One region of the Massilia varians genome, then DNA from elsewhere that is predicted to be linked to it. Evidence: predicted binding sites of a transcription regulator. Region 1 holds the regulator's gene; the other holds the start of a gene.
What was found. Region 1 encodes NrdR, which represses ribonucleotide reductase genes. Its sites were predicted from a motif close to CACNANATNTNGTG; they were not measured.
Positions count from the first base shown of each region.

Region 2: a site for NrdR is predicted at 3,139-3,152, ahead of MasN3_RS22895 (ribonucleoside-diphosphate reductase subunit alpha). Genes of this name have one in related genera too.

Region 1 is NZ_AP026966.1:2,045,695-2,057,229, forward strand. Features, by position in the region: gene tolA (cell envelope integrity protein TolA) at 1-25, opposite strand, end outside; gene MasN3_RS09315 (biopolymer transporter ExbD) at 27-458, opposite strand; gene tolQ (protein TolQ) at 475-1,158, opposite strand; gene ybgC (tol-pal system-associated acyl-CoA thioesterase) at 1,204-1,608, opposite strand; gene MasN3_RS09330 (SDR family oxidoreductase) at 1,848-2,594, opposite strand; ZMP/ZTP riboswitch at 2,729-2,847, shown strand; gene glyA (serine hydroxymethyltransferase) at 2,943-4,190, shown strand; gene nrdR (transcriptional regulator NrdR) at 4,239-4,697, shown strand; gene pilV (type IV pilus modification protein PilV) at 4,840-5,355, shown strand; gene MasN3_RS09350 (PilW family protein) at 5,382-6,284, shown strand; gene MasN3_RS09355 (pilus assembly protein) at 6,291-7,025, shown strand; gene MasN3_RS09360 (type IV pilin protein) at 7,022-7,471, shown strand; gene MasN3_RS09365 (GspH/FimT family protein) at 7,459-8,037, shown strand; gene ribD (bifunctional diaminohydroxyphosphoribosylaminopyrimidine deaminase/5-amino-6-(5-phosphoribosylamino)uracil reductase RibD) at 8,122-9,225, shown strand; gene MasN3_RS09375 (riboflavin synthase) at 9,231-9,857, shown strand; gene MasN3_RS09380 (M16 family metallopeptidase) at 9,859-11,535, opposite strand, start outside.
Region 2 is NZ_AP026966.1:5,078,160-5,089,694, forward strand. Features, by position in the region: gene MasN3_RS22895 (ribonucleoside-diphosphate reductase subunit alpha) at 5-2,926, opposite strand; gene MasN3_RS22900 (sigma-54-dependent transcriptional regulator) at 3,538-4,992, opposite strand; gene MasN3_RS22905 (two-component system sensor histidine kinase NtrB) at 5,026-6,678, opposite strand; gene MasN3_RS22910 (PP0621 family protein) at 6,687-6,938, opposite strand; gene MasN3_RS22915 (cytochrome C assembly family protein) at 6,935-7,738, opposite strand; gene ffh (signal recognition particle protein) at 7,999-9,366, shown strand; gene MasN3_RS22925 (SWIB/MDM2 domain-containing protein) at 9,599-9,973, shown strand; gene MasN3_RS22930 (alkaline phosphatase) at 10,159-11,529, opposite strand.

The DNA of each region.
Region 1 (11,535 bases):
TGGCGGGCTTCATTGCGGCAGACATGTCACTTGGTGGCCAGTCCCACCCGGTTGATGCCCATCTTCTTCGCTTCGGAAATCAGCTGGATCACATCGTCGTACTTGCTCTCGCGGTCGCCCTCGATCAGGACCGGATAGTCCGGATTCTCCTCGTGCAGCGCGCGCAGGCGGGCCAGCAGGGCGGTGCGGTCGGCCACGTCTTCCATGGCGGCCTTCTGCTTGCCACCGACGCCGATCGACAGCCTGTTGTCGGGCTGGACCGCGACGCGGATATAGGTGTCCGGCGGCAGCGCCGATTTCTCGGCGGCCGGCAGATTCACCACGCTCGGCGCCTCGTTGGCCGGCACCGCCATGAAGATGATGAGCAGCACCAGCATCACGTCGATGTAGGGCACGACGTTGATTTCGGATTTGAAAGCGCGTTTGCGTCCGCTGCGCAGGCTGCTGTTAAAGGCCATCCCGGTTCCCCTCGCTTCAGCGCGCCTGGCGCTGCAGGATGTTCGAGAATTCTTCCACGAAGCTCTCGAAGCGGATCGCCAGGCGATCGATGTCGTGGGTGAAGCGGTTGTACGCCACCACTGCCGGAATTGCGGCGAACAGGCCGATCGCGGTGGCGATCAGCGCTTCGGCAATGCCGGGCGCGACCACGGCCAGGGTGGCCTGCTGCACGTTGGCCAGGCCACGGAAGGCGTTCATGATGCCCCACACGGTGCCGAGCAGGCCGATGTAAGGGGACACCGAGCCGACCGAGGCCAGGAAGTTCAGGTGGATGTCGAGGGCGTCGAGTTCGCGCTGGAAGGCGGCGCGCATGGCGCGGCGCGAGCCGTCCAGCACCGGACCCATGTCGTTCATGTCGCGCGCGGCCTGCTTGCCCTTGATGAATTCGCCCATGCCCGATTCGAAGATGCGGGCCAGCGGGCCGCTCTGGTCGCGCTGGGCGCTGGCGCTCTGGTGCAGGGTGTGCAGGTTGCCGCCGGCCCAGAAGCTGCGTTCGAACTGCTCGGTCTGGCTGCGCGCGGCGCGCAGGGCGAAAGTCTTGCGGAAGATATAGGTCCAGCTGACGATCGAGAGGATCAGCAACAGGGCCATGATCAGCTGCACCAGCACGTGGGCATTGGAGATCAGGGCGGTCAGCGAAAGGTCTGGAGTCTCGGTCATCGGGTGGAAGTCTGTTGTCTAATATCTTGTCAAATGAATATGCGCCTACGCGGCGCGCATTTTATCAGCAGCCTGCTCGGGAAGCGAACGCGGGCGCATGGTGGCGGTGTCGACGCAGCCGACCTTGACGCTGGCGCTGGTGAGCAGCAGCTCGCCCTTCCAGGCCTGCTGGGCGAACTGGACCGATGCGCGGCCGAGCTTTTCGACCGTGGTGCGAATGGTCAGCACGTCGTCCAGGCGCGCCGGCGCATGGTAGTCCAGGGAAGCCCTCTTGACGACGAAGGCGGCGCCCTCGGCCTCCAGCAATTCCTGCTGGCCGACGCCTGCCGCACGCAGCCATTCGGTGCGCGCACGTTCAAAGAACTTCAGGTAATTGGCGTAAAACACGATGCCACCGGCGTCGGTATCTTCGTAATAGACCCTGACTGTCCAGTCAAAAGCTGAAGGCATTTCCCCTGCCATTTAAATGAAAATAGGAAACATTTTACGCGATTTTTACCCTCCTTATGTACGTTTGCGAACATATAGGAAGGAAATGGTCGGGCGTGCCTATCGGTAAGGCAATGTTGGCGCGTAATAGTAGACGTGAAACATAGCCGAAAGGCCAATAACTGTAACACTTTCTCACAATTGCAGAGCGCCCGATACACGCCAGCAATATCGGGGATGTCCTGGCGTGGGCGGGATGATCAGGTGCGCTTGATGGCGAAGGGCGAGAAGCCCTGGCAGGTCGGCATCAGTTCGATGCTGTTCACGTTCACGTGCGGCGGCAGGGTCGCGATCCAGTAGGCCGTGGCGGCGATGTCCTCGGCGCTCAGCGGCGTCGTGCCTTCGTACACCTTGGCCGCGGCCGCGTCGTCGCCCTTGAAGCGCACGTTCGAGAACTCGGTGCCGCCGCACAGTCCCGGCGCCAGGTTGGTGGCGCGCACGCCGGTGCCGACCAGGTCGGCGCGCAGGTTCAGGGTGAACTGTTCCACGAAGGCCTTGGTGGCGCCGTACACGTTGCCGCCCGGGTAGGGGTAGTGGCCCGCCACCGAGCCCAGGTTGATGACCAGGCCGCTTGAGCGCGCCACCATGCCGGGGAGCACGGCGCGGGTCATGGTCACCAGGCCCTGGCAGTTAGTGGCGATCATGGTGTCCCAGTCTTCCAGCGGCACCTCGTGCGCCGGCTTGGTGTTCAGCGCCAGGCCCGCATTGTTGATGAGCACGTCGATGTCGCGCCAGCCTTCCGGCAGGCTGCTCAAAGCGGCCTCGATCGAGGCGCGGCTGGTGACGTCCAGGGTAACCGCCAGGGCGCTGTTGCCCAGTTCGCGTGCCAGCTCTTCGACGCGCTCGGTGCGGCGCGCGGCGAGGATGGCGCGGTGGCCGTTCTGGACGAAGATGCGCGCCATCGCGGCGCCGAAGCCGGCCGAAGCGCCGGTAATAAAGACGATCATGGTGGGTCCTGAGGGCAGAGGAGCTGAAAATTGTAGCCGAAATAGTCAGGATCCCGCTGGCCGCCCCGAGCTTGTTAAGACGACAGCAGTTTCCTTGCCCTAAGAGGCCCGGATCACATACAATCAGCTGAATTCACGTCTCACGTAACTGGCGAAACGCCGTGCGTCCGCATCCTGATGGCGGCCCGCGGCAAAGGTGGAGTCCCACCGGGGAACCTGAGACGCCAACTCGCCGTTCGCCTGGGCAGCCACAACTGGTACGTGTCGTATCGGGCTGCCTTGCGCCGCTGGTCCCGCTGCCCGCACTGCGCTGCCGTTGCCTGGTATTTCTCTCGATTGGAGTTTTACATGTTTGCAAAAGATCACACGCTCGCCAATGTCGACCCGGAACTGTGGGATGCCATCCAGAAGGAAAACGTTCGCCAGCAAGACCACATCGAACTGATCGCTTCGGAAAACTACACCTCGCCGGCGGTGATGGAAGCGCAGGGCTCGCAGCTGACCAACAAGTACGCCGAAGGCTATCCGGGCAAGCGCTACTACGGTGGCTGCGAATACGTCGACGTCGCCGAGCAGCTGGCGATCGACCGCCTCAAGCAGCTGTTCGGCGCGGAAGCCGCCAACGTCCAGCCGAATTCGGGTTCGCAGGCCAACCAGGGCGTGTTCTTCGCCATGCTGAAACCCGGCGACACCATCATGGGCATGTCGCTGGCCGAAGGCGGTCACCTGACCCACGGCATGGCGCTGAACATGTCGGGCAAATGGTTCAACGTCGTTTCTTACGGCCTGACCGAGCAGGAAGACATCGACTACGAGGCCATGGAACGCCTGGCGCGCGAGCACAAGCCGAAGATGATCATCGCCGGCGCTTCCGCTTTTGCCCTGCGCATCGACTTCGAGCGCTTCGCCCGTATCGCCAAGGAAGTCGGCGCCTACTTCATGGTCGACATGGCCCACTACGCCGGCCTGATCGCCGCGGGCGAGTACCCGAACCCGGTGCCGCACGCCGACTTCGTCACCTCGACCACCCACAAGTCGCTGCGCGGCCCGCGCGGCGGCATCATCCTGATGAAGGCCGAGTACGAAAAGCAGATCAACTCGGCGATCTTCCCGGGCATCCAGGGCGGTCCGCTGATGCACGTGATCGCCGGCAAGGCCGTGGCCTTCAAGGAAGCGCTGTCGCCGGAGTTCAAGGAATACCAGAAGCAGGTGGTCAAGAACGCCAAGGCCCTGGCCGACACCCTGACCGAGCGCGGCCTGCGCATCGTCTCGGGCCGTACCGAGTCGCACGTGATGCTGGTCGACCTGCGTTCGAAAGGCCTGACCGGCAAGGAAGCGGAAGCGATCCTGGGCCAGGCACACATGACCTGCAACAAGAACGGCATCCCGAACGACCCGCAAAAACCTTTCGTCACCTCGGGCATCCGCCTCGGCAGCCCGGCCTTCACCACCCGCGGCTTCAAGGAAGAAGACGCGGTCAAGGTGGGCCACCTGATTGCCGACGTGCTGGACAACCCGCACGACGCCGCGACCATCGAGCGCGTCAAGGTGGAAGTCAAGAAGCTGACCGACAAGTACCCGGTCTACGCGAAGTAAGCAACCCAGGGGCCGCTCGCTGCGGCCCTTTTTGAATCCCCGGCGCCCATGAAATGTCCGTTCTGCCAGCATGAAGATACCCAGGTCCTCGACACCCGCGTGTCGGAGGAGGGGGACGCCATCCGCCGGCGGCGGCGCTGCGCCAAGTGCGACAAGCGCTTCACCACCTACGAGCGCATCGAGCTGTCGATGCCGATCATCGTCAAGAAGAACGGCAGCCGCACCGAGTTCTCGTCGAACAAGCTGCGCGGCAGCCTGATGCTGGCCTTGCGCAAGCGCCCGGTCGCGGCCGAAGCGATCGACACGGCAGTGGCCACCATCGAGGAAAAGCTCCTGACCAGCGGCTTGCGCGAGGTGGACACCGGCTACGTCGGCGAGCTGGTGATGCAGGAACTCAAGCGCCTCGACAAGATCGCCTATATCCGCTTTGCCTCGGTGTACAAGAATTTCGAAGACCTGGCCGAGTTCCAGGAGGCGATCGCCGAAGTCGGCCAGCCGCGGAAATAGCAAGCGCGCAAGCGCGGCTATCTAAACTCAGCAGTTCCCCGAACCCGATTGCGCCAGCTCACGGCTGGCCCCGCCACGCCTGATAACTTCGCAGCTCGCAAGCGCAAGCCGCTTGCGCAGGCTAACCACGGAGGAGGGCGCGGTGCAGGTTAAGGCTCATGGTTTTACGCTGGCCGAGGTGCTGGTTGCCTTGTTCGTGCTGGCGGTCGGCATCGTCGGCGCGGGCGCCACGCAGCTCACTGCCGAGCGCACCCGCCAGCAGTCGGCGCTGATGTCCGAGGCGGCCCAGCTGGCCGCCGCGCTGTCGGCGCGCATGCAGGTCAATCCGGCCGTGGCCAGCCTGCCGGACGGCGCCAATCCCTATCTAGGTTTGTCGTACGACGCGGCGAGCGGTCCGCCCGCGGCCGGCACCGCTTGCTTCGCGGCCGCCTGCACGCCGGCCCAGCTGGCCGAGTTCGACCTGCATGAAATCCGCCAGGCGGTCCACGCACAGTTTCCGGGCGGCCGCATCGCGGTCTGCCGCGACGGCGCCCCCTGGGACAGCGCCGGCAAGCGCTGGCGCTGGAGTTGCGACGGCGCTGCCGGCGCGCTGCCGGTCGTCAAGCTGGGCTGGCAGGGCACGGGCGACGCGCCCGGCTACGTCGGGGTGCTCCGATGAGGACGCGCACGCAGGCGCAGCGGGGCATGAGCATGCCCGAACTGCTGGTCGCCCTGGGCGTCGGCCTGGGCGTGCTGCTCGCCGCCGCCAGCCTGTTCATCTGGGCCAATCGCGCCTTCGCCGTGCAGGTGGAGACGGCCGCGATGGACGACGCCGGACGCTACGCGCTCGAGGCGATCGCGCGCGCCGTGCGTCAGTTGGCGGCGGCCGACTGGGAAGGGCAGGGCGGCGGCCCGGATCCGGCGGCTCCGCCACGCCTGTCCGGGCTTGATGCCCGCAGGGTCAGCCAGGCCGGCTTCGGCATCGACAATGCGCCGGTCGACGCCGTCAACGGCAGCGACGTGCTGGCGATCCGCTTCCCGGGCACCGGCGCGCCGCCCAACGGCGACGGCACCAGCCTCGATTGCGCCGGCTTCGCCGTGCACCGCGACGAGGAAGGCTGGAGCATCTTCTACGTCGCCCGCAATACCCAGGGCGACACCGAGCTGCGCTGCAAATACCGTGGCGCGCATGCCTGGTCGGCGGACGCGGTGGTCGGCGCCGTCGACGGCTTCCAGGTGCTGTACGGGCTCGATGGCGACGCCGACGGTACGCCCGAGCGTTACCTGAACGCCAGCGCGCTGGCCGGCCTGGACGCGGGCCTGGTGCTGGCAGGCAGCACCCCGGCCGAGCGCGACGCCGACCTGCGCCGGCGCACCCACTGGAAAAAGATCGCCAGCGTGCGCGTGGCCCTGTTGCTGCGCGGGCCGGCCAGCAGGCTCGCCTCGGCACGCGCGCTGGTGTACGAGCTGTTCGGGCGCGACTATGGCGCCCTCGCGGACCTCGATGCCGGCACTCGCCTGCAGGAGGCGGCCCTGTCCGGCGCCGACGGGCCGCGCTACCGCAAGGTGTTCGGCACCACGATCGCCTTGCCCGCACGCCTGCGCTGAGGCCGCATGCGCACCGTCATCCACCTGTCATGCCGCGCCGGCCAGCGCGGCGTCGCGTTGCTCACGGCGCTGCTGCTGATGCTGGCCGTGCTGCTGGGCAGCATCGCCGCGGCGCGCACGGCGATCAGCGGGGCACGCGCCGCCGGCCATGAGCGCGACCGGCTGCTGGCGCTGCAGGCCGCGATGGCGGCCCTGGCCGATGCCGAGCAGGACATCGAAGGCGGCCAGGATCCGGCCTCGGCACGCGCCGCCGCGCTGGCACACGCCACCCCGGCCGCCTTCGCCGCCGGCTGCCGGGGCGGCGCTCCCTACGAGGGCCTGTGCGAACACGCGCCGCAGGCCGACGCGCTGTTCGCCCTGCTGGCGGACGACGAGGGGCCGGCGGTCGCGCTCGGAAGCTTCACGGGCGCGCTGCTTCCGGCCGGCGAGGGCGCGCTGCCGGCCCGGGCGCCGCGCTACCTGGTCGAACGGCTGTCGTCCGTGCCCGGTGCGCTGCTGTACCGGGTGAGCGCGCTCGGTTTCGGCAGCATGGCGAGCACCCAGGTGGCGCTCCAGGCCTATTACCGCAAGCTGCTGCCCAGTACGCCGCCGCCGGGGCAGGAGGAGGAAACCGTGCCGCAAGCGGCGGCGCCCGCGCCGCCGGCCTTGCCGGGCACGGCGGGCGGAGCGGGCATCCGGGTGGGCTGGCGCGAGATCGGCAACTGGCACGAGTCCGTGGCAGCGGGGGCGGAGGGACGATGAAGCGCAGTCGTGGGTTCACGCTGGTGGAACTGCTGGTGGTGCTGGCGATCGTCGCTATCCTGGCCGCGATCGCCTATCCGGGATATGCCCGTCACCTGGTCAAGGCGCGCCGGGTCGAAGCCCAGCTGGCGCTGGTCGACACCATGCAGCGCCAGGAACAGTACCGCGCCCTGCACCATACCTATGTGGCCTTCTCGGCGGCCTCGGTCGACCCGGACAGCCGCCAGTTCCGCTGGTGGCTGGGCGCCACGGCGCAGGACAGCGCCTACGAGCTCGAAGGACGCGCCTGCGAGGGGGAGGCCATCACCCAATGCATCGAACTGCGCGCCCGGCCGGGCACCGCGAACGTCGACACGGGCTTTCGCGATCCGGACTGCGGCGTGCTGAGCTTCGACAGCCGGGGAATACAGGGCGCCAGCGGCGGCGGGCGGCGATGCTGGCCGTGAACGCCCCGGTCGCGCGCCGGAGCGGCAGCGGCGCCACGCTGGCCGAGCTGGCCGTGGTGCTGGCGATTGCCGCCGTGGCGTTTGCGGTCGCCGCGCCGGACCTGCATGCCCTGCTGGCTGCCCAGCAGATCACGGCGGCCGCCGGCGAGCTGCATGACGCCATCCTGCATACGCGGGCCCAGGCGATCGCCCGCAACGAACGGGTCAAGCTGGCGCCGCGCGATCCCGCCGGGGCCGACTGGACGCGCGGCTGGACGGTGTTCATCGACCGCGACGGCGACCGCCAGCCGGGCGCGCTTGATGAGATCCTGGCCGTCCACGGTCCGCTGCCGGAAGGCCTGCGGATCGACTTTTCCTTCACCCAGCCAGCGCCGCCCCATTACATCGCCTACAATGGCGCCGGACGCAGCTGCAGCGACAGCAACAGCGGCGCGTCACGGCTCGGTACGCTGTCGCTGTTTCACGGCGGGCATGTCCGGCGTATTAAAATCAACATGCTCGGACGCGTGCGGCAGTGCAACCCGGCACGCGACGACGGCTGCGACGGCGCCCTGGCGCCTCGCTAGTCCCCGGCTGCGGGCCGGGCCTTGATAGCGGAACGGAACACCTTGGCAAACGACACGGCACAGATTCACAACGATACCGAGGGCATGGCGCTGGCCCTGGCCTGGGCGGCGAAAGGCATGCACATCACGGCGCCGAATCCCCGGGTCGGCTGCGTGCTCGTGCGCGACGGCGTCGTGATCGGCGCCGGCCACACCCAGCCGGCGGGCCAGGCGCATGCCGAGATCGAGGCGATGCGCGACGCGCGCCAGCGCGGCCACGACCTGGCCGGCGCCACCGCCTACGTCACGCTGGAGCCCTGCAGCCATTACGGGCGCACTCCGCCGTGCTCGAACGCGCTGGTGCAGGCCGGCATTGGGCGCGTGGTGGCGGCCATGCTCGACCCCAATCCGCTGGTCGCCGGCCGCGGCCTGGCCCAGCTGGAGGCGGCCGGCATCGCCGTCACCTCGGGTATTCTGGCCGAACAGGCCCATGAGCTGAACATCGGTTTCTTCTCGCGCATGCGGCGCGGCCTGCCCTGGGTGCGCCTGAAGGTCGCCGCCAGCCTGGACGGCGCCACCGCGCTGGCCGGCGGCGAAAGCCAGTGGATCACCGGGCCGGATGCGCGCGCCGACGGCCATGCCTGGCGCGCCCGCGCGCAGGCGATCCTGACCGGCATCGGTACGGTCAAGGCCGACGATCCGCAGCTGACCGTGCGCGGCATCGAGACCCCCTTGCCGCCGCGCCGCGTGATCGTCGACAGCCGGCTCGAGATCGATCCCGGGGCGCGCATCCTGCAGGGCGAACCCTGCTGGATCGTCGCCGCCGCCGAATCGGAGCGGGCCGCGGCCTTGCGCGCCCTGGGTCACGAGCTCATCATTCTGCCGAACGCGCAGGGCAAGGTCGACCTGCCGGCCCTGATGCGCGAGCTGGGCCGCCGCGAGATCAACGAAGTGCACGTGGAAGCCGGTTCGAAGCTGAACGCGTCGATGGTGCGCGAAGGCTGCGTCGACGAACTGCTGGTCTACCTGGCTCCCAGCCTGATCGGGCCGGGGCAGGGCATGTTCGCGCTGCCGGCGCTGGCGCGCCTGGCCGACCAGCGCCGGCTGCGTTTTCACGACGTGGCGCGGGTCGGCGACGACATCCGCATCCTGGCCCGCTTCGCGCAACCCGTCATTCACACTGAATTCACCGAACACACTGAGGAATAAGCCGTATGTTTACTGGAATCGTCGCTGCCGTCGGCAACATCACGTCGGTCACCCCGCTGGAGGGCGGCTCGTTCGCGGGCGTGCGCCTGGAAGTCGATGCCGGCCCGCTGGGGCTGGCGGACGTCGCGCTGGGCGACTCGATCGCCATCAACGGCGCCTGCATGACCGTGGTCGCCAAGACCGACCGGGCCTTCACCGTGGACGTCTCGCGCGAAAGCCTGAGCAAGACCGTCGGCCTCGAAGCGCCCGGCGAAGTCAACCTGGAGAAGGCCCTGACCCTGGCCGAGCGCCTGGGCGGCCACCTGGTCTCCGGCCACGTGGACGGCCTGGGCACTGTGCACAGCTTCGAACCGGTGGGCGAATCGCGCGAACTCGTCATCGACGCGCCGCGCGAGCTGGCCAAGTTCCTGGCCTACAAGGGCTCGGTGGTGGTCAACGGCGTCTCGCTGACGGTCAACCGCGTCGAGGATCTCGAAGGCGAGGGCGGCAAGGTGTGCCGCTTCTCGATCAACCTGATCCCGCACACGATCGAGGTCACCACCCTCAAGCACCTGGCGGCCGGCTCCAGGGTGAACCTGGAGATCGACCTGATCGCGCGCTACGTGGAGCGCATGCTGTCGGCGAAGGGATGAATCAACCGCCCGGCGCCGCGACGGCGGCGCCGGATGCCGCCACCGCCGTCGCCGCCCCCTTCTCGGGATTGAGCACCACCTGCACGTAGTTCTGCGCGTTGAAGTAGCGCCGCGCCGCCACCCGGATGTCCTCGGCCGACAAGGCCTGCACCTGCTTCTCGACGTCCAGGATCGCGCCCGGGTCGGTGCCTTCGCTCAGCGCCGACTGCAGGTGCGACAGCCAGTAGCCGTTCTCGCGCAGCGAGCCGCGATGGTTCTGGATCCAGTTGCGTTTCACCTTGTCGAGGTCGGCCGCCTCGGGCTCGGTGGCCTGCAGACGCTCGATCTCGGCGAAGGTCGCGGCGATCACCTTGTCCACGTTTTCGGGCCCGGTCGGCAGCGTGACGCCGATCGAGTAATTCCCGTACGGGATCTTGCTCAGCACGCCGGAGGCGCCGCCGCCGTAGATCAGCGCCATCTTTTCGCGCAGCACCTCGATGATGCGCAGGTTGAGCACCTCGAGCAGCGCCGCCAGGCGCAGCTGTTCGGCATCGCTAAACTCGGCCTTGCCGGTGAAGGTCAGCGACACCGTGCTTTTCGGCTCGGAGCCGCTGCGCACCTCGCGCTTGACCACGCCGGTGGCCGGGCGCAGGCCGACGTCGCGGTAGGCCACCGTGAGCTCGGGCGTGGGCAGGCTGCCGAGGTAGGTCGCCAGCAGCGGCTTCAGGGCTGCCACGTCGAAACTGCCGACCAGGATGAAGGTGAGGTCGCGGGCGCTGGAAAAGCGCTGGCGGAAGATCTCGATGCTGCGGTCGAGGTCGATCTGCTCGTATTCCTCGGCCTTCAGGGTGCGCGGCGCGCGCGGGTGCATGTTGTACAGCGCCGCCATCACGGCGTCGCCGAAGTGCGCGCCGGGCTGCGCGGCCTGGTTGCGCGCCTGCTCGACCTGCTTGCCGACGTAGGAACGGAACAAAGCCTCGTCGCGCCGCACGTCCTGGAATTTCAGCCAGGTCAGCTGCAGCATGGTCTCGATGTCGGTCGCGCCCGAGGCGCCCACTACCACGTCGGTGTAGTTGGCCAGGCCGACGTTCACCTGGGCCGCCTTGCCCGCCAGGATCTTGCGCATGTCGAGCGGGGTGAAGTCCTTCACCCCCATGCTGGCCACGATCGCATTGGCGAAGCGCGCATTCAGGATGTCCTGGTCACCGAACAGGCTCTGGCCGCCGAAGCGGGCGGCGCTCATCAAGACCTGGTCGTTGCGGAAGTCGGTCGGCTTGAGGATCACCTTGACGCCGTTGGACAGACTCAGGCGGGTCAGGCCGAGCGCCTTGTCATGCGACTCGGCCACGATGGCGCCGGGCTTCGGCGGACGCTCCATCAGGCGCGCCGCCACCGCCTTCTCGTCGTGCGCCAGGACCTCGGCGCGCTCGGCGCCGGCCACCGCCGCCAGCAACTGGGCGCCTTGCGGGGTGTCGGGACGGGTCACGCCGGTGTACAGCACCAGCTTGCCCGAATCCGCGGGAATGGTGCGGCGTGCGTAGGCATTGACCTCGTCGAGGCTGATGCCGGGCAGCAGCTCCCTGACGTAGCGGTATTCGGTGTCGATGCCGGGGATCGCCTCCTGCTGCAGGAAGTTGCGGATGTATTCGGCGGCGTAGGTGCCGGAATCGCTCTTGGCGCGCTCGTTCCAGGCCTGCTC
Region 2 (11,535 bases), 2.5 Mb from region 1:
CGGCTTATTGGCAAGCCTCGCACTCGTCGAAGCCGGCGTCGCCCGGACGCAGGTAGCAGGCGGCGCCTTCCACCACGTCCGCCGCGGCGGCAGGGGCCGCGGCCGGAGCCGCGGCTGCCGGCGCGGCATGGCCGGCCGACAGGCCGCCCGAGACCGGCACCGCGTTCAGGGCGCCGGTGCGGGTGGTCGACTTCTCCATGTGCGTCGCCGCGATGGTGCGCAGGTAGTAGGTGGTCTTCAGGCCGCGCAGCCAGGCCAGTTTATACGTCTCGTCCAGCTTCTTGCCCGAGGCGCCGGCCATGTAGATGTTCAGCGACTGGGCCTGGTCGATCCACTTCTGGCGGCGCGATGCCTGTTCCACCAGCCACTTCGGCTCGACTTCGAAGGCGGTGGCGTAGATGTCGCGCAGGTCTTGCGGCACGCGGTCGATCTTGCTCAGGGAACCGTCGAAGTACTTCAGGTCGGCGATCATCACCTCGTCCCACAGGTCGCGCGCCTTCAGGTCGCGCACCAGGTAGGAGTTGATCTCGGTGAATTCGCCCGACAGGTTCGACTTCACGTACAGGTTCTGGAAGGTCGGCTCGATGCAGGCCGACACGCCGATGATGTTCGAGATGGTCGCGGTCGGGGCGATCGCCACGCAGTTCGAGTTACGCATGCCGAACTGCTTGATGCGCTCGCGCACCACGGTCCAGTCCATCGATTCGCTGGTGTCCTGCTCCAGGTAGCCGCCGCGCTCTTCCGCCAGCAGCTTGATCGAGTCCTGCGGCAGGATGCCGCGGTCCCACAGCGAACCTTCGTAGGTCTCGTAGCGGCCGCGCTCCTCGGCCAGCTCGGTCGAGGCCAGGTAGGCGTAGTAGCAGACGGCTTCCATCGACTTGTCGGCGAATTCCACGGCCTTCTCGGAGGCGAACGGCACGCGCATCATGTGCAGGCAGTCCTGGTGGCCCATGATGCCCATGCCCACCGGGCGGTGGCGCAGGTTCGAATTGCGCGCCTTGTCCACGGCGTAGTAGTTGATGTCGATGACGTTGTCGAGCATGCGCATCGCGGTGCGGATGGTCTTCTGCAGCTTGGCGTGGTCCAGGCCCTCGCCTTTCATGTGCTGCGGCAGGTTCACCGAGCCCAGGTTGCAGACGGCGATCTCGTCGGCGCTGGTGTTCAGCGTGATCTCGGTGCACAGGTTCGACGAGTGCACCACGCCGACGTGCTGCTGCGGCGAACGGATGTTGCACGGATCCTTGAAGGTGATCCACGGGTGGCCGGTTTCGAACAGCATCGACAGCATCTTGCGCCACAGGTCGAGCGCTTCGACCTTCTTGTACACGGTCATTTCGCCGCGCGCCGCCTTGGCTTCATAGGCGACGTAGGCTTCTTCGAAGGCCTTGCCGACCTTGTCGTGCAGGTCAGGCGTTTCGCTCGGCGAGAACAGGCTCCAGTGGCCCTTCTCCATCACGCGCTTCATGAACAGGTCCGGAATCCAGTTCGCGGTGTTCATGTCGTGGGTGCGGCGGCGGTCGTCGCCGGTGTTCTTGCGCAGGTCGAGGAATTCCTCGATGTCCATGTGCCAGGTTTCCAGGTAGGCGCAGACCGCGCCCTTGCGCTTGCCGCCCTGGTTCACCGCGACGGCGGTGTCGTTCACGACTTTCAGGAACGGGACCACGCCCTGCGACTTGCCGTTGGTGCCCTTGATGCGCGAGCCCAGTGCGCGGACCGGCGTCCAGTCGTTGCCCAGGCCGCCGGCGAACTTCGACAGCAGCGCATTTTCCTTGATGGCGTCGTAGATGCCTTCCAGGTCGTCGCCGACGGTGGTCAGGTAGCACGAGGACAGCTGCGAGCGGCGGGTGCCCGAGTTGAACAGGGTCGGGGTCGAGCTCATGAAGTCGAACGACGACAGCAGGTTGTAGAACTCGATGGCGCGCGCTTCGCGGTCGGCTTCGCGCAGGGCCAGGCCCATCGCGACGCGCATGTAGAAGGCCTGCGGCATCTCGATGCGGGTTTCGCGCACGTGCAGGAAGTAGCGGTCGTACAGGGTCTGCAGGCCGATGTAGCCGAATTGCAGGTCACGGTCGGCGACGATGGCCTTGGCCAGGCGCTCGAGGTCGTAGGTGCCCAGCGCTTCGTCCAGCAGCTCGTTCTGGATGCCCTTGGCGATGTACTGCGGGAAGTAGGTGATGTACTCGGCGGCTGCGCCGGCTTGCGGCACTTCATGGCCGAAGACTTCCTTGCGGATGGTGTGCAGCAGGATGCGCGCGGTGACCTGGCTGTAGGCCGGGTCGGTTTCCATCAGGGCGCGGGCGGCCAGGATGGCCGACTTGTGCAGCTCCTCGACCGGCACGCCGTCGTACAGGTTCTTCAGGGTCTCGGCGACGATCGCGTCGGCGTCGACGTGCTTCTCCAGGCCCGAGCAGGCGGCGTTCACGAGGGCGTGGACGTCGTTGATGTCCAGCGGGCGGCGCTCGCCGCCGTCGACCACGTGGATCTGCGGCGCGGCGACCTGGGTGCCGCCCGCGGCTTCCTTGGCGGCGCGGCGCTCTTCCATGCGCTTGGCGCGGTACAGCACGTATTCGCGCGCGACGTCATGCTCGCCCGAGCGCATCAGCGACAGTTCGACCTGGTCCTGCACGTCCTCGATGTGGAAGGTGCCGCCGTTCGGCTGGCGGCGCACCAGGGCGGCCACCACGTTGCCGGTCAGCTGCTCGACCAGCTCGCGGATGCGGGCCGATGCGGCGCCCTGCCCGCCGGCGACGGCGAGGAAGGCCTTGGTCATCGCGACCGAGATCTTGTGCGGTTCGAAAGCGACCACGGCGCCGTTGCGGCGGATAACCCGGTAGTCACCACGCGCGACGATCTCTGCGGGCGTGGCGGTGGCCGACGCGCCTGGGGTGACGTGTGGATTGATCGAAATGTCTTGTGCTGTTTGCATTGAGCCTCCAGTGAGCAGCGAACCTGCCGTTTGTCTTGCGCCGGACTTGTCAACCGGACAAAATTTTAAGCAAAGCGATACCCCGCCAGATGGAAATTCTTACTGGCAACCAAGCAAGAGACCGATGCGGCAGGGTAGAAATCGTTGTTGAATCAGGCGCTTGCAGAGCAAGCTTCAAGTCGGATGTGAACCAGTTTCTGCTGATCCACTACCACTATATCTAGTGCCCGAACTTGATATGAGACTAATTGTAGTGCCTGACCCAGGTCAGGGCAAGTGACGGCGCTTGTATTATTTTTCGTTTTTTTTGGTGCGCAGGCTTGACAAGCCCATAGGGCAAGAACGACGGGCGGTATGCGGTGAGCGGGCACTAACACTGTTCCGGAACACTGCACAAGGCTTCAGCAGCCACATGCGCGTCGCATCATTCTTGTGCATTTTGCACTGGCGAAAAGACAACATGATGACACCGCAGGTCTTGCTTTTGTAGGGTGGTCGGCTTGTCCGACCGCGCGTGCACGTCCCGCGTGAAACGAGGCGGTGTCATCTATTCACGCACGGTTTGAACGCGCGGCCGGCAGAGCCGGCCACCCTACATTATATAGAGATGCTCATGCATGGTCGTCCGGCGCGCAGATCTCCAGCTTCTGCATCTGGTAGCGCAGCTGGCGCAGGCTGATGCCGAGCAGGCTTGCCGCCTGGGTGCGGTTGAACTGGGTCTGCTGCAGGGCGCGTCCGATGATCTCGCGCTCGACCTGGCTCAGGTACTCGGGCAGGTTGGCGGGCAAGCCATTCGGGCCCAGCATGGCGCAAGCGGGCGCCGCCTCCGCCGCGGGAGACACCGGTGTCGGCACCGGTTCAGGCAGCGGCACGGGCGCCGGCGCGCTCGCGGCCGGTTCGCGCCGCGCCGTATCGCCCGGCCGCGCCGCCTTGAGCGACAGGTCGCCCACGTCGATCACGCCGTCGTTGGCAAAGGCCAGCGCCCGCTCCAGCACGTTCTCCAGCTCGCGGATATTTCCGGGAAAGGAGTAGGCGCGCAGCGCGTCGAGCACGCCCGGGCCGAGCGCGGCCTGGCCCGGCCCGGCCAGGCGCGCCAGGATCGCGTCCACCAGCGGCGCCAGGTCGTCGATGCGTTCGCGCAGCGGCGGCAGCGACAGTTCGATCACGTTCAGGCGGTAGAACAGATCCTGCCTGAACCTGCCCTGCTCCACGCACTTGGCCAGGTCCTGGTGGGTGGCGCTGATGATGCGCACGTCCACCGGTTCTTCGACGGTGGCGCCGATCTTGCGCACGCGCCGCTCCTGGATGGCGCGCAGCAGCTTGACCTGCATCGGCAGCGGCAGGTCGGCCACTTCGTCCAGCATCAGAGTGCCGCCGTTGGCGGCCTGGAAGAAGCCGTCGCGCTCTTCCGCCGCCCCGGTGAAGGCGCCCTTGCGGTAGCCGAAGAACTCGGCCTCCATCAGGGTTTCGGGAATGGCGCCGCAGTTCACCGCAACAAAAGGCTTGCCGGCGCGCGAACTCTGGGCGTGGATCTCGCGCGCCGCCAGTTCCTTGCCGCTGCCGGATTCGCCGGTGATCGCGATCGGCGCGTTCGAGCGCGCCAGGCGTCCGATCTGGGCGCGCAGCGCCGCCATCGCGCTTGAGGTGCCGATCATGCGCGAGCCGGGCACCCCGCCGTCCGGCTGCGGCGCCGGTGTTTCGGAAAGCTTCAGCGCCGAGCGCACCATCACACGCAGCGCATCCAGGGCCACCGGCTTGGAGATGTAGTCGAAGGCGCCGGCCTTGAGCGCCACTACCGCGTTCTCGGCGCTGCCGTAGGCGGTGATGACGGCGATCGGCGTGCCCTTGTGCGAGGCCGTCACCTCGCGCACCAGTTCCAGCCCGAGGCCGTCCGGCAGGCGCATGTCGGTCAGGATCAGCGCATAGTCGTGCTCCTCGACCAGGCCGCGCGCCTGGCGCAGCGTGGCGGCGCTGTCGACGTCCAGCCCCATCTTGAGCAGGGTGATCTCGAGCAGTTCGCGCAGGTCGGCTTCGTCGTCGACCACCAGGATGCGGGGTGCGGTCATGGTTCTCTCACACTATATATAGGCAAGCCGGGTTCACGCCGGCTGCGGGAAGCTGATCACGAAACGCCCGCTGGCCCGGCGCGGTCCGGTGGCGGTGGGATCGAAGCGGTATTCGTAGTCGAGCTTCGCGTCGTTGTTCAGGCACAGCTCGCGCGCCAGGTACAGGCCCAGGCCGGTGCCCTTGCTCGAGGTCGTATAGAAGGGCTCGAACAGGTGGGCGCGCACTTCGGGCGTGATGCCGGGGCCGTCGTCCTGCACGTGCAGTTCGATCCGGCCGGCGGCGTCCAGGGCCGGGAAGATGCGGATGCTGGCCGGCTCGCGGCTGGCGTAGCGCACCGCATTGCCCAGCAGGTTGAGCAGCACTTCGTGCAGGTGCAACGGGTCGAAACGCAGCGCGCTCGTCCCGGGGTCGCCCAGGTAGACTATATCATCCGCGAGCCCATGGGTTTCGCAGAATTCGGCCTTCAGCTCGGCGAGAAAAGCGGCCAGCTGCACCGGCTCGCCGTTCGGCTGCACCTTGCGCGACAGCTGCAGGATGTCCTCGACCATGCGGTTCACGCGCGCCACGTTGTCGCCCACGATCTTCAGCAGGCGCACCTCGGCCGGGCCGTGCAGGTCTTCGGCCAGCAGCGCGGTGGCGTGACCGATCGCCGACAGCGGGTTGCGCACCTCGTGCGCGATGCTGGCGGTGAGGCGCCCCATCGAGGCCAGCTTGAGCTGCTGCGCCTGGTTCTCGATGGCGCTGACGTCCTGCATGAACACCACGCTGCGTCCCAGCGCGGCATCGAGCGTGTCCACCCGCGCGAAGCGCAGCTTCAGGTGCACCGGCTGGTCGCGCCGGCCGCGCAGGGGGCCGGCGTCTTCCTGGTAGGGCTTGACGGTCACGAACGACGCGTCCTCGCCCGGTGCGCGCAGCCAGGCGCTGAAGGCTTGCGCCAGCGGTTCCAGGCCCGGCGCCTCGCCCAGCCGGAAGGCCGCCACCTCCCCTTCCAGGCCCAGCATGCGGCGGGCCGCCGGGTTGCCGGTGAAGACCGCGCTGTCGTTGCCCACCACCAGGATGCCGTCGCCGACGTCGGCGATCACGATCGCATTGATCGCCTGCTGCACACGCAGGTCGGCGCCGCGCTGCGCGGCCAGCTCTTCCTGCTTGATCAGGCGCGCCGCCAGGCGGTTCACCACCAGCACCCCGGCGAAGAAGGCGGCGCCGTACAGGCCGGCCTGCATCGGCGAGCGCTCGTTGTCCTGCATGAAGACCTGCCAGGTGGTTTCCAGCAGCAGGAACAGGGTGGCGACCGCGCTCGAGAACAGCGCCAGCGTCAGGGGCGCCAGGATGGCGGCGCCGGCCAGCGGGAACAGGTACAGGATCGCCAGGCCGCTGCGCATGCCGCCGGCTTCCAGGTAGAGCAGCGAGATCACGGCCAGGTCGACCGCGATCTGGCAGCCCAGTTGCAGCGCGAAGCGGCGCCGCCACCAGGCGCCGAGCGCGCCGAAGACCAGCGCCGCCGCCAGGTAGAACAGGCAGGCCGGGGCGTTGGCCGCGTCCAGGCGCATGCCCCCGTCGGTGATGCGCACGCCCAGGTAGAGCAGCAGCACCAGCGCGATGACGATGCGGGTGACGGTGAAGGTCTGGAGCGAACGCCACAGGGTCGTGCGCGCTTCGCGGGACAGCACCGCTGTTGGCGACATCGGCCGGCTTACTGCGGCGGCAGGCGCACGTGGCCCGGCGAGCAGTAGTCGTGGCCGTCGGCGTGGACCGCTTCGGAGGCCGGAAAGTGGATGCCGCAGTGCGCGCACTGGGTCATGGTTTCGATTTCGCCTACCGGCGCCTGGCGCGGCGGTGCCTGGTGGGGGGGCGGCTGGCGGCGCGCGCCCAGGCCCTTGAGCTTGGCGCGGATCGCCAGGACGACCAGCCCGATCAGGAGGAGCCAGAAGATGACGCGGCTCATGCCAGCCCCCGGTGCAGGACGACTTCGAGCACGAAGCGGCTGCCGACGTAGGCCAGCGCCAGCGTGGCGAAGCCCGCCAGCGTGAAGCGCAGCGCGGTCTTGCCGCGCCAGCCCTGGAAACGGCGGCCGGCCAGCAGCGCCGCGAACAGCAGCCAGGACAGCAGCGCGAATACGCTCTTGTGGTCGAGGCGCAGGGCGCGGCCGAACAGCTGTTCGGAGAACACCACGCCCGACAGCACGGTCAGGCTGAGCAGGATGAAGCCGATCCAGATCACGCGGAACAGCAGCTTTTCCATGGTCAGCAGCGCCGGCAGCTGGTCCAGCGCGCTGCCCAGCCAGCCGCCGCCGGCGGCACGCGTGTGCAGGCGCGCCTCCTGCAGCGCCATCAGCACGGCGTGGAAGGCGGCGATGGTGAGCGTGCTGTAGGCCAGCACCGCAACCAGGACGTGCCAGCCGAAGGCCGGCGTCTGGCCGTTCAGCGGCAGCAGGCTGCCGGGGAAGACCACCGGCAGCACGCTTGCGGCGACGGCGAAGGGCATGACCAGGCGGCGCATGCCGTCGAGGGCGAAATTGCGGTTTTCCAGCCAGTAGGCGGCCACCGAGACCCACAGGGCGCTCGAGAGCATGATGGCAAAGCCGACGCGCAGCCGGCCCGGCTCGGCCACGTCGAGTCCGAGCGCGGCGCCATGCACCGCCCAGGCCACGGCGGTGACGCCCGAGATGACGGCGCCCCGGCGCGACGGCAGCAGGGCGCACACCGCGTACAGCAGGGCCGCGGCGAGGAAGAGGGAATTCTGCATAATAAGAGTCTACACCATCGGGAAATGGCGGGGGCGGGCCCTGCCCCGCCCCTAAGGCATATTTAAGCGCTCATCCAGCGACGATCCGGTCGGGCAGGTAGACTGCAATCATGGCCAATGAGTACGTGATCTGTGATCGAACGCATCACAGGTGACGAAAAACTGCGTTATATCGCTGCGGCGGTCGAACTCGGCGGCTGCCGCAAGGTAGAATGGCGGTTTGTCGAATGCGACGTGCTGTCTTATATAGTAGGTAGAACATGCTAGATAACCTTACCCAACGCCTAGCCAAGGTCGTCAAGACGATGCGCGGCGAAGCGCGCCTCACCGAGGCGAACACCGCCGAGATGCTGCGCGAAGTGCGCATGGCCCTGCTCGAGGCCGACGTGGCGCTGCCGGCGGTGCGCGAATTCATCGCCAAAGTCAAAGAGAAAGCGCTGGGCGAAGAAGTCATCGGCTCGCTCAGCCCGGGCCAGGCCCTGGTCGGCGTGGTGCAGCGCGAGCTGGCCGCCCTGATGGGCGCCGACCTCGGCCCCGACGCCACCCAGCTGTCCTTCGCCCAGCAGCCGCCGGCGATCATCCTGATGGCCGGCCTGCAGGGTGTGGGTAAAACCACCACCACCGGCAAGCTCGCCAAGTACCTCAAGGAACAGAAGAAAAAGAAGGTCCTGACGGTGTCGGCCGACGTCTACCGTCCGGCCGCGATCGCGCAGCTGGAGTCCGTCACCAAGCAGGTCGGCGCCGACTTCTTCCCGTCCACCGCCAACGACAAGCCGGTCGACATCGCGCGTAACGCGCTGGACTGGGCCAAGAAGCACTACCACGACGTCCTGATCATCGACACCGCTGGCCGCCTCGGCATCGACGAAGCGATGATGCAGGAGATCGCCGCGGTGCACGCGGCCGTCAATCCGGTCGAGACCCTGTTCGTGGTCGACGCCATGCTGGGCCAGGACGCGATCAACACCGCCAAGGCCTTCAACGACGCGCTGCCGCTTACCGGCGTGGTGCTGACCAAGCTCGATGGCGATTCGCGCGGCGGCGCCGCCCTGTCGGTGCGCCACGTGACCGGCAAGCCGATCAAGTTCGCCGGCGTGTCGGAAAAGCTGGACGGCCTGGAAGCCTTCGATCCGACGCGCATGGCCAACCGCGTGCTGGGCATGGGCGACATCCTGGCGCTGGTCGAAGAAGCGCGCAAGGGCGTCGATGCCGAGGCCGCGACCGAGCTGGCCAACAAGATCAAGGGCGGCGGCAAGTTCGACATGAACGACTTCAAGGCCCAGCTGACCCAGATGAAGAAGATGGGCGGCATGTCCGGCCTGCTCGATAAACTGCCGGCCCAGTTCCAGCAGGCAGCAAGCGGCGCCAACATGGACCAGGCCGAAAAGCAGGTGCGCCGCATGGTCGGCATCATCGATTCGATGACGCCGCAGGAGCGCGCCAAGCCGGACCTGATCAAGGCCAACCGCAAGCGCCGCATCGCGGCCGGCGCCGGCGTGCAGGTGCAGGAAGTGAACCGCATGCTGAACCAGTACGACCAGATGCAGACCATGATGAAGAAGCTCAAAGGCGGCGGCTTGATGAAGATGATGCGCGGGATGAAGGGCATGATGCCCGGCCTGCGCTGAGCGTCCGGCGATTCCCGGAAAACCGCGCAGACACGGGCTTTGCGCGGTTTTTTACATTCCGGCACGCGTTTTTTTCATTTGCGGATGCCCTAGTGTGCGATAGCTCGCATATCGGGGCTTACAAGAATGAAAAAATTTCGAAAAAGACTTGCATGAACAGTAAAAGGCCACCAATATAAGCCGGTGCGTCAATAACGCAACTTTCCCTGTGATCGTTTTAGGAGGCTCGAAGATGGCAACAGCCAAAAAATCCACCGCAGCGCCAGCCAAGCCAGCCGCCAAGCCGGCAGCAGCGGCCAAGCCTGCAGCAAAAAAAGCAGCTCCAGCAAAAGCAGCAGCGAAGCCGGCCGCGGCACGCAAGCCGAACGCCGCTTTCATGAAAGAGATGACGCCGTCGGGCGAACTGGCAGCAGTGGTCGGCAACAAGCCGCTGCCACGCACCGAAGTCACCAAGAAGGTCTGGGACTACATCAAGGCACAGAACCTGCAAGACGAATCGAACCGCCGCATGATCAATGCCGACGACAAGCTGAAGGCTGTCTTCGGCGGCAAGGCGCAGGTCTCGATGTTCGAAATGACCAAGCTCATTTCGGACCACCTGAAGTAAGCACTGGCCGGCTGTCCAGTAGCCTTGCAAATGAAAGCCCCGGGAGACCGGGGCTTTTTGTTTGGATGCGCATCGTAGGGTGGGCGGCTTGGCCGTCCGCGCGTTCGACTGACCGACGCTTGTACGCGCCGCATCTATTCACATACGGTTTGAACGCGCGGCCGGCATAGCCGGCCACCCTACATTCACAGGCCTGCCGCTGCCTTCATCAGGTGGAACACCTGGGTGTTCTCCATCGTCCCCTTGAACGGCGCCGAGCCCGCGCCGGTGGCGTACAGCTTCACGTCGCCGCCGCCGTGCGATTCGTACACGGTGCGCACGCCGGCTTCCTGCCGGTACTCGTCGCCCTGGGCCACCGCGCTGTCGACGTCGGCGCGCACGTCCGGACGCACCTTGCCGTTGCCGAACAGGAGCGCGGTGAAGGTCTTGCCGTCGGCGTCCTTCTTCGGCTCGCCTCTGGCGTAGTCGTGCACGATGTCCAGCACCTTGCTGCCGCGCTTCGGATAGCCGCTCAGGACCATCGTGTGGTCATGGTCGGCGGTCACGACGATCAGTGTGTTCTCCAGCCCCGGATCGATCTCGCGCATGCGGTCGATCGCGGCCTGGATCGCCTCGTCGAAGGCCACCGTGTCGGCCAGCGCGTTCTTGGCATTGGTGTCGTGCAGCGCATGGTCGATCTTGCCGCCTTCGACCATCAGGAAGAAGCCGTCCGGGTCTTTCGACAGCAGCTCGATTGCCTTCAGGGCCATCTCGCTCAGGGTCGGCTGCTCCGCGCGGCGCGCCAGCGAATAGTCCATGTGGGTGTCGGCGCTGTAGATGCCGACGAACTTGCGGCCCGGGCGCGCCGACATCATGTCGGCGCGGGTCTTGCCCACCGCGTAGCCCTGCGCCGCGAACTCCGCCATCAGGTCGCGCCCGTCCGCGCGGCCTTTCGGGTTGGCGGCCTTGTCGAAGGGCGTGAAGTGGTGGCGCCCGCCGCCCATCAGGACGTCGACGCCGTCGCCCAGCGCGCGGTTGTAACCCTCGCCGCCCGGCACGATCTGGCGCGCGATGGCGTAGGCCGCGTCGCGGTGGCAGACATGCGAGAAAGTCGAGGCCGGCGTGGCGTGGGTCAGCTCGGTGGTGGTCACCGCGCCCACCGATTTGCCGCGGGCCTTGGCCAGCTCCAGGATGGTCGGCACGATCACGCCGTCGTTCGGCGCGCACTTGTCGATCGTGCGGTTGCCGTTGGCGTCCTTCTCGGGATCGATGGCGCGCGCATCCTTGATCGAGATGCCGTCCTGGTTGATCTTCACGCCGGTCATGTAGGCGCCCATCGAGGGCGCGCTGTCGGTGGTCTGGAAGTCGTTCGAATAGGTCTTGATGCGCGCGGTGCGCTCCAGGCGTTCGAAGTTCAGCAGGCCGTCCTCGCCGTGCTTGAAGATGCGCGCGGCGCTGATGGTGGTCGGGCCCATGCCGTCGCCGAGGAAGAAGATGATGTTCTTGGCCTGCGGCGCGGCCATCGCGCAGCTGCTTGCCAGGCTGGCGGCGAGCAGGAAGTTGAGTCGTTTGTTCATGGGTAG